3 regions of the Streptomyces sp. NPDC046727 genome follow, and region 3 is predicted to be linked to each of the others. Evidence: riboswitches for the same ligand, from Rfam matches in the RefSeq annotation. Region 3 holds a riboswitch; each other region holds the start of a gene.
What was found. A riboswitch is a leader RNA that binds a small molecule or an ion and turns the genes downstream of it on or off. The one in region 3 is predicted to bind thiamine pyrophosphate.
Positions count from the first base shown of each region.

Region 1 (4,247 bases), on a different contig from region 3:
GAGCACGGCCCGCCCGCCGAAGCGCACGGTCGCGGCGTCCAGGCTCAGCAGCATCAGAACTCCCCCGTCCGGTCGGTGCGCAACCGCTCCAGGAGCAGCAGAGCGGCGGCGCACACCACCATCAGAATGGTCGAAAGGGCCATCGCCTGGCCGTAGTTGAGATCGCCGGGGCGGCTGAGCAGCCGGGCCACGGCGACCGGCAGGGTCGGGTTGTCCGGCCTCGCGATGAACACGGTCGCGCCGAACTCCCCCAGCGACACGGCGAACGCGAACCCGGCGGCGACCAGCAGCGCGCGCCGCACCAGCGGCAGGTCCACCTCCCGCCACACCCGCCAGGGCCCGGCCCCGAGCACGGCGGCGGCCTCCCTGAGGCGTACGTCCACCGCGCGCAGCACGGGCAGCATGGTCCGTACGACGAAGGGGGCGCCGACCAGCGCCTGGGCGAGCGGCACCAGGATCCACGACTGGCGCAGGTCCAGCGGCGGCTTGTCGAGGGCGATCAGGAAGCCGAAGCCGACGGTCACGGCGGAGACGCCGAGCGGCAGCATCAGCAGCGCGTCGAAACCGCGCACCAGGCGGCCCGCGTCCCGGCGGGCCAGCGCGGCGGCGGCGAGCCCTCCGATCACCACGGCGATGGCGGTGGCGGCGACGGCGTACTCCAGCGAGGTCCACACGGCGTGCAGGGGCGCCACCAGGAACGTACCGCCGTCCGCGTCGGCCAGCGCCCGGTAGTAGCCGAAGCCGGGCGCGTCGAGCGAGCGGCGGACGAGGACGGCGAGCGGCAGGACCAGCAGCAGGGCGATGGTGCCGAGGACCCCGGCGAGCAGCGCCCACTGCCCGGCGCCGCGCGGCCGGCGGGCGGTGACGGAGGCGTCCACCAGCCTCAGGGCGGTCTCCCGGCGCCGTACCGTCCAGGCGTGCACGGCGAGGATCGCGCCGACCGCGACGAACTGGACGAGGGTGAGGACGGCGGCCGTGGACAGGTCGAAGACCTCGGAGGTCTGCCGGTAGATCTCCACTTCGAGGGTGGAGAAGGTGGGCCCGCCGAGGATCTGCACGACGCCGAAGGAGGTGAAGGTGAACAGGAACACCATCAGCGCGGCGGCGGCCACGGCGGGCGCGAGCGCGGGCAGGGTCACCTTCCGCCAGGCCGTCAGCGGCGAGGCGCCCAGCATCCGCGCGGCCTCCTCCTGCCGGGGGTCGAGCTGGGCCCACAGCCCGCCGACGGTCCGTACGACGACCGCGTAGTTGAAGAAGACGTGGGCGAGCAGGATCGCCCACACCGTGGTGTCCAGCCGTACTCCCCACACCTCGTCCAGCAGGCCGCCCCGGCCGACCAGCGCCAGGAAGGCGCTGCCGGCGACGACGGTCGGGAGGACGAAGGGGACCGTGACCACGGCCCGCAGCAGCCGCTTGCCCGGGAAGTCGAGGCGGGCGAAGACATGCGCGGCGGGCAGCGCGAGGAGCAGGGTCAGCGCGGTGGAGGCGAGCGCCTGCCAGGTGGTGAACCACAGCACGTGCCTCAGGTCCGGCTGGGTGACGACGTCCGCGATCCGCCCGAACTGCCAGGCGCCGTCCGCCTTCAGCCCGCGCGCGACGATCGCGGCCACGGGCCAGGCGAAGAACAGCGCGAAGAACGCGACGGGCAGGGCCATGAGCCCGAGCCGCGCCGCGTTTCCCCGCCGGGTGCCGGCTACTTCAGTACGAGCGAGGTCCACGACTTGACCCACTGGTCGCGGTTGGCGGCGATCTTGTCCGGGGCCATGGTCTCGGGATCCTTGGCGGCCGGCCCGTACTCGGTGAAGTCGGCGGGCACGGCGGCCCCCTTCACGACCGGGTACACGAACATGTTCAGCGGCATGTCCTGCTGGAACTCCTTGGAGAGCAGGAAGTCGATGAACGCCTTGCCGCCCTCGGTGTTCTTCGCGTTGCTCAGCAGCCCGGCGAACTCGATCTGCCGGAAGCAGGTGCCGGTCGCGACGCCGGTCGGGGCGGTGCTGGGCCGCTTCTTGGCGTAGATCACCTCGGCGGGCGGGGAGGAGGCGTACGACACCACGAGCGGCCGGTCGCCGCCGGCCTTCTTCCCCTCGGACGAGCCGGAGAACTCCTGGCGGTAGGCCTGTTCCCAGCCGTCGACGACCTTGACGCCGTTGTCCTTGAGCTTCTTCCAGTAGCCCTGCCAGCCCTCGTCGCCGAACTGCGCCGCGCTGCCGAGCAGGAAGCCGAGGCCGGGCGAGGAGGCGGCCGCGTTCTCGGTGACGAGGAGGTTCTTGTACGCGGGCTTGGCGAGGTCGGCGAAGGACTGCGGCGGGGTCAGCTTGTGCTCGCTGAACCAGGCCTTGTCGTAGTTGACGCAGATGTCGCCGTAGTCGACCGGGGTGACCCTGTGCTTGTCCTTGTCGAGCTGGTAGGCGGCCCCGACCGTGCCGAGCCCCTTCGCCTCGTAGGACTGGAACAGCCCGTTGTCGAGAGCCCTGGACAGCAGGGTGTTGTCGACGCCGAAGAAGACGTCGCCCTGCGGGTTGTCCTTGGTGAGGATGGCCTTGTTGACGGCCTGCCCGGCGTCGCCGGTCGGCAGGACCCTGACCTTGTACCCGGACTGCTTCTCGAAGTCCTTGAGCACGTTCTTGGACACGAACCACGAGTCGTGGCTGACGAGGGTCACGGTCTTGGAGTCCGCGGAGCCCTTGCCGTCCGTCGATCCGCACGCGGACAAGGTGATCAGGCCGAGGCCGACCGCCGCAGCCACGAGGGTCTTGGTGTGCATGTGAGTGTCCTCCTGGGGTTGGCCAGGAAGAACGCGGCCCTGCCCGGGACGGACCCGGGCAGGGCGCAACAGCATGAGTGATGACCGAACTTCCTACCCAGAATGACCTGGGCGAGGTTCAGAGGGTCTGCGGCCCTGTCCGCCGCACTCTCAGCGCTGTGGCGCTCCCCTGTCGGAATATGAAGATATGTGGACCCGGTCAGATTACCGCTCGGTGGCCGCGAGCTGACCGCAGGCTCCGTCGATCTCCTGACCGCGGGTGTCCCGGATGGTGACGGGCACCCCGTGCGCGGCGATGGCCTCGACGAACGCCTTCTCGTCCTCGGGCCGCGACGCGGTCCACTTGGACCCCGGAGTCGGGTTCAGCGGAATGAGGTTGACGTGCACGGGCTTGCCCTTGAGCAGCCGCCCGAGCCGGTCCCCCCGCCACGCCTGGTCGTTGATGTCCCGGATGAGCGCGTACTCGATGGACAGCCGGCGACCGCTCTTCTCGGTGTACTCGAACCCGGCGTCCAGCACCTCGCGCACCTTCCACCGCGTGTTCACGGGGACGAGGGTGTCGCGCAGCTCGTCGTCGGGGGCGTGCAGGGAGATCGCGAGCCGGCACTTGAAGCCCTCGTCGGCGAACCGGTGGATGGCCGGCACGAGCCCGACGGTCGAGACCGTGATCCCTCGCTGCGAGAGCCCGAGGCCGTCGGGCGCGGGATCGGTGAGGGCCCGGATGGCACCCACGACCCGGTTGTAGTTGGCGAGCGGCTCGCCCATGCCCATGAAGACGATGTTGGACAGTCGCGCGGGCCCGCCCGGCACCTCGCCGTCCCGCAGGGCCCGCATGCCGTCGACGATCTGGTGGACGATCTCGGCGGTGGACAGATTCCGGTCCAGCCCCGCCTGCCCGGTCGCGCAGAACGGGCAGTTCATCCCGCATCCGGCCTGCGAGCTGATGCACATGGTGACCCGGTCCGGATACCGCATCAGCACGGACTCGACCAGCGTGCCGTCGAACAGCCGCCACAGCGTCTTGCGGGTGGTCCCCTCGTCGGTGGACAGATGCCGGACGACGGTCATCAGCTCCGGGAACAGGGCTTCCTGGAGCTTGGCACGCGAACCGGCGGGAATGTCGGTCCACTGCTCCGGGTCGTGCGCGTACCGCGCGAAGTAGTGCTGCGAGAGCTGCTTGGCACGGAACGGCTTCTCACCGATCCCGGCCACCGCGTCCTTGCGCTCGGCGGGCGTGAGGTCGGCGAGATGCCGCGGCGGCTTCTTGGCTCCGCGCGGGGCGACGAAAGTGAGTTCTCCGGGCTTAGGCATGGCTGTACCAGTGTCGCAGATCCACATGGGTGACCTGGAGCTGTCGCTCCGGACGACTGTCATCGGTGGTCGTCACCCTGTAGGACCAGGTCACGGCGCCATCTTTCGATCCCTACCGCCCGGCGCTCGGCAACCGGGTGTGCAGGCAGGGGCAAGAGATCACAATGTC
Region 1 covers NZ_JBEYYR010000015.1:125,454-129,700, forward strand. The annotation lists gene ABZ937_RS20430 (ABC transporter ATP-binding protein) at 1-54, opposite strand, end outside; gene ABZ937_RS20435 (iron ABC transporter permease) at 54-1,655, opposite strand; gene ABZ937_RS20440 (thiamine ABC transporter substrate-binding protein) at 1,694-2,767, opposite strand; TPP riboswitch at 2,840-2,948, opposite strand; gene rlmN (23S rRNA (adenine(2503)-C(2))-methyltransferase RlmN) at 2,972-4,078, opposite strand; gene ABZ937_RS20450 (oxidoreductase) at 4,238-4,247, opposite strand, start outside.
Region 1: it holds a riboswitch for thiamine pyrophosphate, as region 3 does, so the genes downstream of both, ABZ937_RS20440 (thiamine ABC transporter substrate-binding protein) here and thiO (glycine oxidase ThiO) in region 3, are expected to answer to the same signal.

Region 2 (4,247 bases), on a different contig from region 3:
GAGGGATCAATCCCGGCCAGTCGATGTCATATCGGGGTAGGCGATGCGCGAGTCCGTACAAGCAGAAGTCATGATGAGCTTTCTCGTGTCGGAGGATCTCTCCTTCCGTATCCCGGTGGAGTTGTGCTACGAGACAAGTGATCCCTATGCCGTGCGGCTCACCTTTCATCTGCCCGGTGATGCCCCGGTGACCTGGGCCTTCGGGCGGGAGCTGCTGATCGACGGGGTCGGCCGCCCGTGCGGGGAGGGCGATGTGCGCATCGCCCCCGCCGATTCCGAGGTGCTGGGCGAGGTGCTGATCCGGCTTCAGGTCGGTGGCGACCAGGCCCTGTTCCGCTCGTCGGCGCCACCGCTCGTGGCCTTCCTCGACCGCACGGACAAGCTCGTGCCGCTCGGTCAGGAGGGTGCGCTCGCTGATTTCGACGCCCATCTCGACGAGGCTCTGGACCGCATCCTGGCCGAGGAGCAGAGCGCCGGCTGAAGCGTTACGGCAAGTGACACTGGACGCTCCGCCGTGCCACGTGGAACCGTGCAGGAACGCTTCTGCAGGGGGCGGGCGCCCGCCCCCGCCGCACTCACCGCTTCCGGCGCCGCCCCCGCCCGCCCCGCGCGGGCGCGGGCTGGGCCCCGGCCGGCGCCCTGCCGTCCGGGCCGGGCCGGTCGGCCGACACGACCAGCGCGGCCAGCGCCGTGGTGACCGGGACCGAGGCGACCAGACCGATCGAGCCCACCAGCGTGCGCACGATCTCCTCGGCCACCAGCTCGCTGTTGGCCACGGTCCCGACGCTGCTCTGCGCGATCGAGAACAGCAGCAGGAGCGGCAGCGCGGCACCGGCGTAGGCGAGCACGAGCGTGTTGACCACGGACGCGATGTGGTCGCGGCCGATGCGGATGCCCGCCCGGTACAGCCCGCGCCAGCCCATCGAGGGGTTGGCCTCGTGCAGTTCCCAGACCGCCGACGTCTGGGTCACCGTCACATCGTCCAGGACGCCGAGCGAACCGATGATGACGCCGGCCAGCAGCAGACCGCTCATGTCGATCGACGGGTACAGGCCGTGGATCAGGCCGGTGTTGTCGTCCGTGTTGCCGGTCAGCGCGGCCCAGCCGATGAACAGTGAGCCGAGCACACCGATCAGCAGGAGCGAGATCAGCGTGCCGAGCACCGCCACCGACGTACGGGCCGACAGTCCGTGACACATGTACAGCGCGATCAGCATGATGGCGCTCGATCCGACCACGGCCACCACCAGCGGGTTCGCCCCCTGCAGGATCGCCGGCAGGATGAACAGCGTCAGCACCAGGAAGCTCACGGCCAGCGCGATCAGCGCCATGACACCACGCAGCCGGCCCACCACGACCACGGCCACGGCGAAGATCCCCGCGAGCAGCGACATGGGGAACTGCCGGTTCACATCGGTCACCGCGTACTGCAGTTCCTTGGGGGCCGAGGGCTCGTAGGCGACCACGACCTTCTCGCCCTGGTGCAGTTGCCGCGACTGGTCAGGTTGCACGACCTCGGTGAAGGTACGGCCCTTGTCCTTGCCGGTGTCGACCCGGACGGTCGCTTTCTTGCAGGTGCCGTTGGCCTCCTGCTGCGCCGATGTGCCTTCGGCGGTGGAGGTGTCCCCGGTCGGGGGGACGCCGGAGGCGTTCACCGACTTGCAGCTGACCTCTACGACCCGGGTGACCGTTGCCTGCTGGGTCTGCCGGTCGAAGCCGACGCCGGTGCGCTTGTGCGACGGTGCCTCTCCGGGCCAGAGCACCACGAGCCCGACCAGGACCGCCGCGGTGAAGGGGACCAGGATCGCGGCGATGACCTTGCGCAGGTGCTTGGAGACGGGGGCGGCGGGGCCGTGACTGTGAGTGTGGCCGTGCGAGTGCCCCGGCCCGTGCCCAGGTTCACGGCCGCCCTCAGGGGCTCCGTGGCCGTGTCCGACGCCTTCGCCCGAGCCCGCTCGGCGGAGCGGCTCGGGCGGCTGGTGGGGGTACTGCTCCATCCTGGTCACCGCCCGATCATCGCAAGAACGGTGGGGGCCCACTGTTCACCGCGCCACAAATAACGCTAGCGTGGAGGCACCTTTGCACACGCGGGAGCTCGGAGCACCGGGCTGAGAGGGCGCTGACCTCCGTAGACGCGATGTTTCACGTGGAACGAGCGATGTTCCACAGGAAACGTCGGCAGACGGAATCCGCTGCGTCGACCGCCGAACCTGTTACCGGGTAATGCCGGCGTAGGGAGTAGGTCTCATGACCAACAAGGACGCACGCACGCCTGCCTCCGTTCAGGACGAGAAGTCCCAGGAGGCCGGGAAGTCCATCGGCTGGCACAAGGCGTACGTCGAGGGCTCGCGCCCCGACATGCGGGTGCCGGTCCGCCAGGTGCACCTCACCAACGGGCAGTCGGTCACGCTGTACGACACATCGGGCCCGTACACCGATCCACTCGTCGACACGGACGTCCGCAGGGGCCTGGCGCCGCTGCGGGACAACTGGATCATCGCCCGCGGCGACACCGAGGAGTACGCGGGCCGTCCGGTTCGTCCCGAGGACGACGGGATCAAGCACACCTCGCCGCGCGGCGGGCTGCGGAACCTGGACGCGGTCTTCCCCGGACGCCCGCGCCAGCCGCGACGGGGTCGCGGTGGCCAGGCGGTGACGCAGCTCGCGTACGCCCGCCGAGGCGAGATCACGCCGGAGATGGAGTACGTGGCCATCCGGGAGAACGTTTCGCCCGAGGTGGTCCGCGAGGAGATCGCGGCGGGCCGGGCCGTGCTCCCGGCCAACGTCAACCACCCGGAGATCGAGCCGATGATCATCGGCAAGCGGTTCCTGGTGAAGGTGAACGCCAACATCGGCAACTCCGCGGTGACGTCCTCCATCGAGGAGGAGGTCGAGAAGATGACCTGGGCGACCCGCTGGGGCGCCGACACGGTCATGGACCTGTCCACCGGCCGGAACATCCACACCACCCGCGAGTGGGTCCTGCGCAACTCCCCCGTGCCCATCGGCACGGTGCCGCTCTACCAGGCCCTGGAGAAGGTCGACGGCAGGGCCGAGGACCTGACCTGGGAGATCTACAAGGACACCGTCATCGAGCAGGCCGAGCAGGGCGTGGACTACATGACCGTCCACGCGGGCGTCCGGCTGCCGTACGTCCCGCTCACCGCCAACCGCAAGACCGGCATCGTCTCGCGTGGCGGCTCGATCATGGCCGCGTGGTGCCTGGCGCACCACAAGGAATCGTTCCTGTACGAGAACTTCGAAGAGCTGTGCGAGATTCTCGCCGCTTACGACGTCACGTACTCGCTGGGCGACGGCCTGCGCCCGGGCTCGATCGCGGACGCCAACGACGAGGCGCAGTGCGCGGAGTTGAAGACGCTCGGGGAACTCAACCGCATCGCCAAGCGTTTCAACGTACAGACGATGATCGAGGGCCCCGGGCACGTCCCGATGCACAAGATCAAGGAGAACATCGACCTTCAGCAGGAGATCTGCGATGAAGCTCCGTTCTATACGCTCGGCCCGCTGACCACGGACATCGCGCCGGCGTACGACCACATCACCTCCGGCATCGGTGCCGCGATGATCGCCTGGTGGGGCACGGCGATGCTCTGCTACGTCACGCCCAAGGAGCACCTGGGCCTGCCCAACCGGGACGACGTCAAGACCGGCGTCATCACCTACAAGATCGCCGCGCACGCCGCGGACCTCGCCAAGGGGCACCCCGGCGCGCAGGAGTGGGACGACGCGCTGTCCGACGCCCGCTTCGAGTTCCGGTGGGAGGACCAGTTCAACCTCGCCCTGGACCCGGACACGGCACGGGAGTTCCACGACGAGACCCTGCCGGCCGAGCCCGCCAAGACGGCCCACTTCTGCTCCATGTGCGGTCCGAAGTTCTGCAGCATGAAGATCTCGCAGGACATCCGGCGGGAGCACGGTGGCAGCCGGGCCGAGATCGAGCAGGGCATGGCACAGAAGTCGAAGGAGTTCGCGGCTGCCGGCAACCGGGTGTATCTGCCGATCGCCGACTGACTCGCGCACGGTGAACTCGCCGCGCCGGCCGTCCCGTAGGCGGGCGGCTGGGGCGGCACGGGGGCATGAGACGGGGCTGCTCGGAGCAGGGCCCGGTCACTCGGGCCGGTGCTCCGGGCCGCCGAAGTCGGGGCTCGTGTAGTCGGGGCTGGTGTAGTTCGGGCGGCCGGACGCGGCGCCGTCGTCGGGGCTGCTGAAGCCTGGGCGGCCGTAGC
Region 2 covers NZ_JBEYYR010000023.1:86,356-90,602, forward strand. The annotation lists gene ABZ937_RS26225 (SsgA family sporulation/cell division regulator) at 44-481, shown strand; gene ABZ937_RS26230 (YibE/F family protein) at 576-1,997, opposite strand; TPP riboswitch at 2,078-2,255, shown strand; gene thiC (phosphomethylpyrimidine synthase ThiC) at 2,248-4,032, shown strand; gene ABZ937_RS26240 (hypothetical protein) at 4,129-4,247, opposite strand, start outside.
Region 2: it holds a riboswitch for thiamine pyrophosphate, as region 3 does, so the genes downstream of both, thiC (phosphomethylpyrimidine synthase ThiC) here and thiO (glycine oxidase ThiO) in region 3, are expected to answer to the same signal.

Region 3 (4,247 bases):
CGCAGGGGCGGACCGGCCGGCTCCTCGGGGCCCACCAGGACGATGTCGCCGGGGCGCAGGTGGTGGGGGCCGCACGCCACCTCCTGGTGCGGGTCGGCTCAGACGGCGAGCGCCTGGGCGCGGCGCTTCACCTCCGTGCCGCGATTCTCGCTCAGGGCCTGCGCGGGGGTGCCGGGCAGGGTCGGGTCGGGGGTGAAGAGCCACTCGATCATCTCTTCGACCGTGAAGCCGTCGTCCCGCAGGAGCGTCAGGGTCCCGGACAGGCCCTTGACGACCTTGTCCCCGTCGATGAAGGCGGCGGGGACGTGCAGCGCCCGGTTCTCACCTCGGCGTACGGCGATGAGCTGGCCCTCCTTGACCAGCTGCCGCACACGTGTCACCTCGACGTCGAGCATCTCGGCGATGTCGGGGAGGGTGAGCCAGGCGGGGACGAGAGCATCAATCTTTGCGTCAATCTCGGTCACGGGAACTAGCCTGCCATCCCCCACTGACAGTCGGAAGTCAGGCAGGTCCAGGTGGGAGGGTGTGCTAGTCCGCCGTGGCGTCCTTCAGGGGCCGTGCCGGGTCCGCCAGGGCCTCGGGATCCATGGCGCGGCCCGCCTCGATCAGGCGGCGGCCCTGGGCCAGGTCGCGGGGGCGGCCCACCGCCAGGAGGGCCACCAGGCGGTCCTCGCGCAGCCAGCACACCGTCCAGGACGGGCCCTGCGGGTCGCCGCGCCAGACCAGGCGGTCGGCAGCGGGGTGGTGGCCGGCGTACTGCACGAAGCGGCCGAACTGCTCGGACCAGAAGTACGGCACCGGGTCGTAGACCACGTCGGTCTCGCCGAGGATGTTCGCGGCGACCGTGCGCGGCCCCTGCAGGGCGTTGTCCCAGTGGTGGACGAGGAGCCGCTCGCCGTAGCGGGCCGACGGGAACGACGCGCAGTCGCCGACGGCGTACACGTCCGGCAGGGAGGTGCGCAGACGGGCGTCGGCGAGGACCTCGCCGTGCGCGCCCAGCTCGATGCCGGAGCCCGCGAGCCAGGCGGTGGCGGGGCGGGCGCCGATACCGACGACGACCGCGCCCGCGGGCAGCCGGGCGCCGTCGGCGAGCACCACCTCGCCGGGCTCGACGCGCTCCACGCGCGCGTGCAGGCGCAGCTGAGCGCCCGCGTCGGCGTACCAGGCGGCCATGGGTGCGGCGACCTCGGCGGGCAGGGCGCCGGCCAGCGGGCGTTCGGCGGCCTCCACGACGGTCACCGCGCAGCCGGCCTCGCGGGCGGCGGTGGCGAACTCGGCGCCGATCCAGCCGGCGCCCACGACCACGATGTCGTGCTGCCGGGCGAGCACGGGCCGCAGCCGTTCGGCGTCGTCCAGGGTGCGCAGCAGATGCACACCGGGCACGCCCTCGGTGCCGGGCAGGGTGATCGGTTCGGCGCCGGTGGCGAGGACCAGGACGTCGTACGGCACCGGACCGGCCTCGGTGTCCAGCTCGTGCGCGGCGGGCCTGAGGCCCCGCACCTCGCAGCCGAGCCGCAGCTCGACCCCGAGGGACTCGAAGTCCACGTCGAAGGCGGAGTCCTCGGCCTTGCCGAGCAGCACGGCCTTCGACAGCGGCGGCCGGTCGTACGGCTGGTGCGGCTCGGCGCCGATGACGGTCACGGGGCCCGGAAAGCCCCGCTCCCGCAGGGCGACCGCGGTCTGCACCCCGGCCATGCCCGCGCCGACGACGACCACGCGCCGCCCCGGTGACGTGCCCTCTTGCGCTGTCTGCTCGCTCACCCGATCACCATAGACAATTGATGATCCGTCAGTCAGGGGGCGTGCTCGGTGACCTGCTCCACAACGCTCGTCCCGGAGCCGGGCTGGGACTCCCACTCCCAGGTCTCGTCGAGCCGCACGCGCCCGTCCGGCAGTTCCGTGACGGTGGACATGCAGTGCCCCGAGGAGGTCGAGCCGTCGGTCTTCAGCTGGACGTAGCGGAAGTCGAGCCGGTCGCCCTCGCGGGTGCCGACCAGATGACCGCGCACGACGTCGCCGCCGGCGTACTCGGCCCAGATCCCGCCGTCCTTCTCGTGGTACGCGAACCGGGTGCGGGTGCCCACCTGACCTGGGGCTTGGTCCGCCACGGGGGCGAGGATCAGTCCGTCGAGCGACCGGGCCATGAAGCAGGGCTCCCTTACGGGTGAGGAGGGGGGCGGGCTAGGGTGGCCACCGTACAAGCACTCGCGGGAGCCCGGACGCACCGGGCTGAGAGGGAGGCTGGCGGCCTCCGACCGTACGAACCTGATCCGGGTCATGCCGGCGAAGGGAGGGGCTGGACGCCCATGTCGTCACGTACGTCCGACGTCCTCGTCATCGGGGGCGGAATCATCGGCCTGGTCACGGCCTGGCGCGCGGCGCAGCGCGGGTTCGCCACGGCCGTGGTGGACCCCGAGCCCGGGGGCGGGGCCGCGCAGGTCGCGGCCGGGATGCTGGCCGCGGTCACCGAACTGCACTACGGCGAGGAGACCCTGCTCGCCCTGAACTTGCAGTCGGCCCGCCGCTACCCGGAGTTCGCGGCCGAGCTGACCGAACTGACCGGGCACGACCTCGGCTACCGCCGCTGCGGCACCCTCGCCGTCGCGCTCGACGCCGACGACCGCGCCCACCTGCGCGAACTGCACGCGCTGCAGCAGCGCTCGGGCCTGGAGTCGGAGTGGCTGTCCGGGCGGGACTGCCGGCGCCTTGAGCCGATGCTCGCGCCGGGGGTGCGCGGCGGGCTGCGGGTCGACGGCGACCACCAGATCGACCCGCGCCGGCTGGCGGCGGCCCTGGTGGCCGCGTGCGAGCGGTCCGGGGTGGTGTTCCACCGCGACTGGGCCGAGCGGCTGGACGTGGCGGGGGACCGTGCCGTCGGGGTCACCACGGCGGACGGCACCGCGCTGCGCGCCGAGCAGGTGGTGCTCGCGGCCGGGAGCCTGAGCGGGCGGCTCACGGGCGTGCCGGACGAGCTGCTGCCCCCGGTGCGGCCGGTCAAGGGGCAGGTGCTGCGGCTGACCGTGCCGCGCCGGTACGCGCCGTTCCTGAGCCGGACCGTGCGGGCCGTGGTGCGCGGCAGCCATGTCTACCTGGTGCCCCGGGAGAACGGCGAACTGGTCGTCGGCGCCACCAGCGAGGAGCTGGGCTGGGACACGACGGTCACCGCCGGGGGCGTGTACGAGCTGCTGCGCGACGCCCACGAGCTGGTGCCCGGCATCACCGAGCTGCCGCTCACCGAGACCCGGGCCGGGCTGCGCCCCGGCTCCCCCGACAACGCGCCGCTGCTCGGCCCGTCCGGCCTGGCCGGGCTGCTGCTGGCCACCGGGCACTACCGCAACGGGGTGCTGCTCACCCCGGTCACCGGAGACGTGCTGGCGCACGCGCTGGTCACCGGTGAACTCCCCGAGGAGGCACGCCCGTTCACCCCGCGGCGGTTCGGCGCCGCGCTCATGCACACGACGGACAAGCTGGAGCAGCCCGCATGAACCTCTCCGCCAACCTCTCCGTCACCGTCTCCGTCAACGGCGAACCCCGCCAGGTCGCGCCCGGCACCGCGCTGGACGCGCTGGTGCGGACCCTGACCGCGGCACCGCGCGGGGTGGCCGCCGCCGTCAACGAGACCGTCGTCCCGCGCGGGCAGTGGGCGACGACCGCCCTCGCCGACGGCGACCGGGTCGAAGTCCTCACCGCCGTGCAGGGGGGCTGAGCCATGGCCGACGATCCCCTGGTCCTCGGTGGGCTGACCTTCTCGTCCCGGCTGATCATGGGCACGGGCGGGGCGCCCAGCCTGGAGGTGCTGGAGCGGGCGCTGGTCGCCTCCGGCACGGAACTGACGACGGTCGCGATGCGCCGGGTGGACCCCTCCGTGCACGGTTCGGTGCTGTCGGTGCTGGAGCAGCTCGGCATCCGGGTGCTGCCGAACACGGCGGGCTGTTTCACCGCGGGTGAGGCCGTGCTGACCGCCCGGCTGGCCCGGGAGGCGCTCGGTACCGACCTGATCAAGCTGGAGGTCATCGCCGACGAGCGGACGCTGCTGCCGGACCCGGTGGAGCTGCTGGAGGCGGCGGAGACGCTGGTCGACGACGGCTTCACGGTGCTGCCGTACACGAACGACGACCCTGTGCTCGCGCGCAAGCTGGAGGACGTGGGGTGCGCCGCCGTGATGCCGCTCGGCTCCCCGATCGGGTCCGGGCTGGGCATCCGCAACCCCCACAACTTCCAGCTGATCGTGGAGCACGCGCGCGTGC
Region 3 covers NZ_JBEYYR010000033.1:48,865-53,111, reverse strand. The annotation lists gene ABZ937_RS32025 (Rv2175c family DNA-binding protein) at 99-464, opposite strand; gene ABZ937_RS32020 (FAD-dependent oxidoreductase) at 529-1,761, opposite strand; gene ABZ937_RS32015 (hypothetical protein) at 1,794-2,144, opposite strand; TPP riboswitch at 2,198-2,309, shown strand; gene thiO (glycine oxidase ThiO) at 2,307-3,485, shown strand; gene thiS (sulfur carrier protein ThiS) at 3,482-3,706, shown strand; gene ABZ937_RS32000 (thiazole synthase) at 3,710-4,247, shown strand, end outside.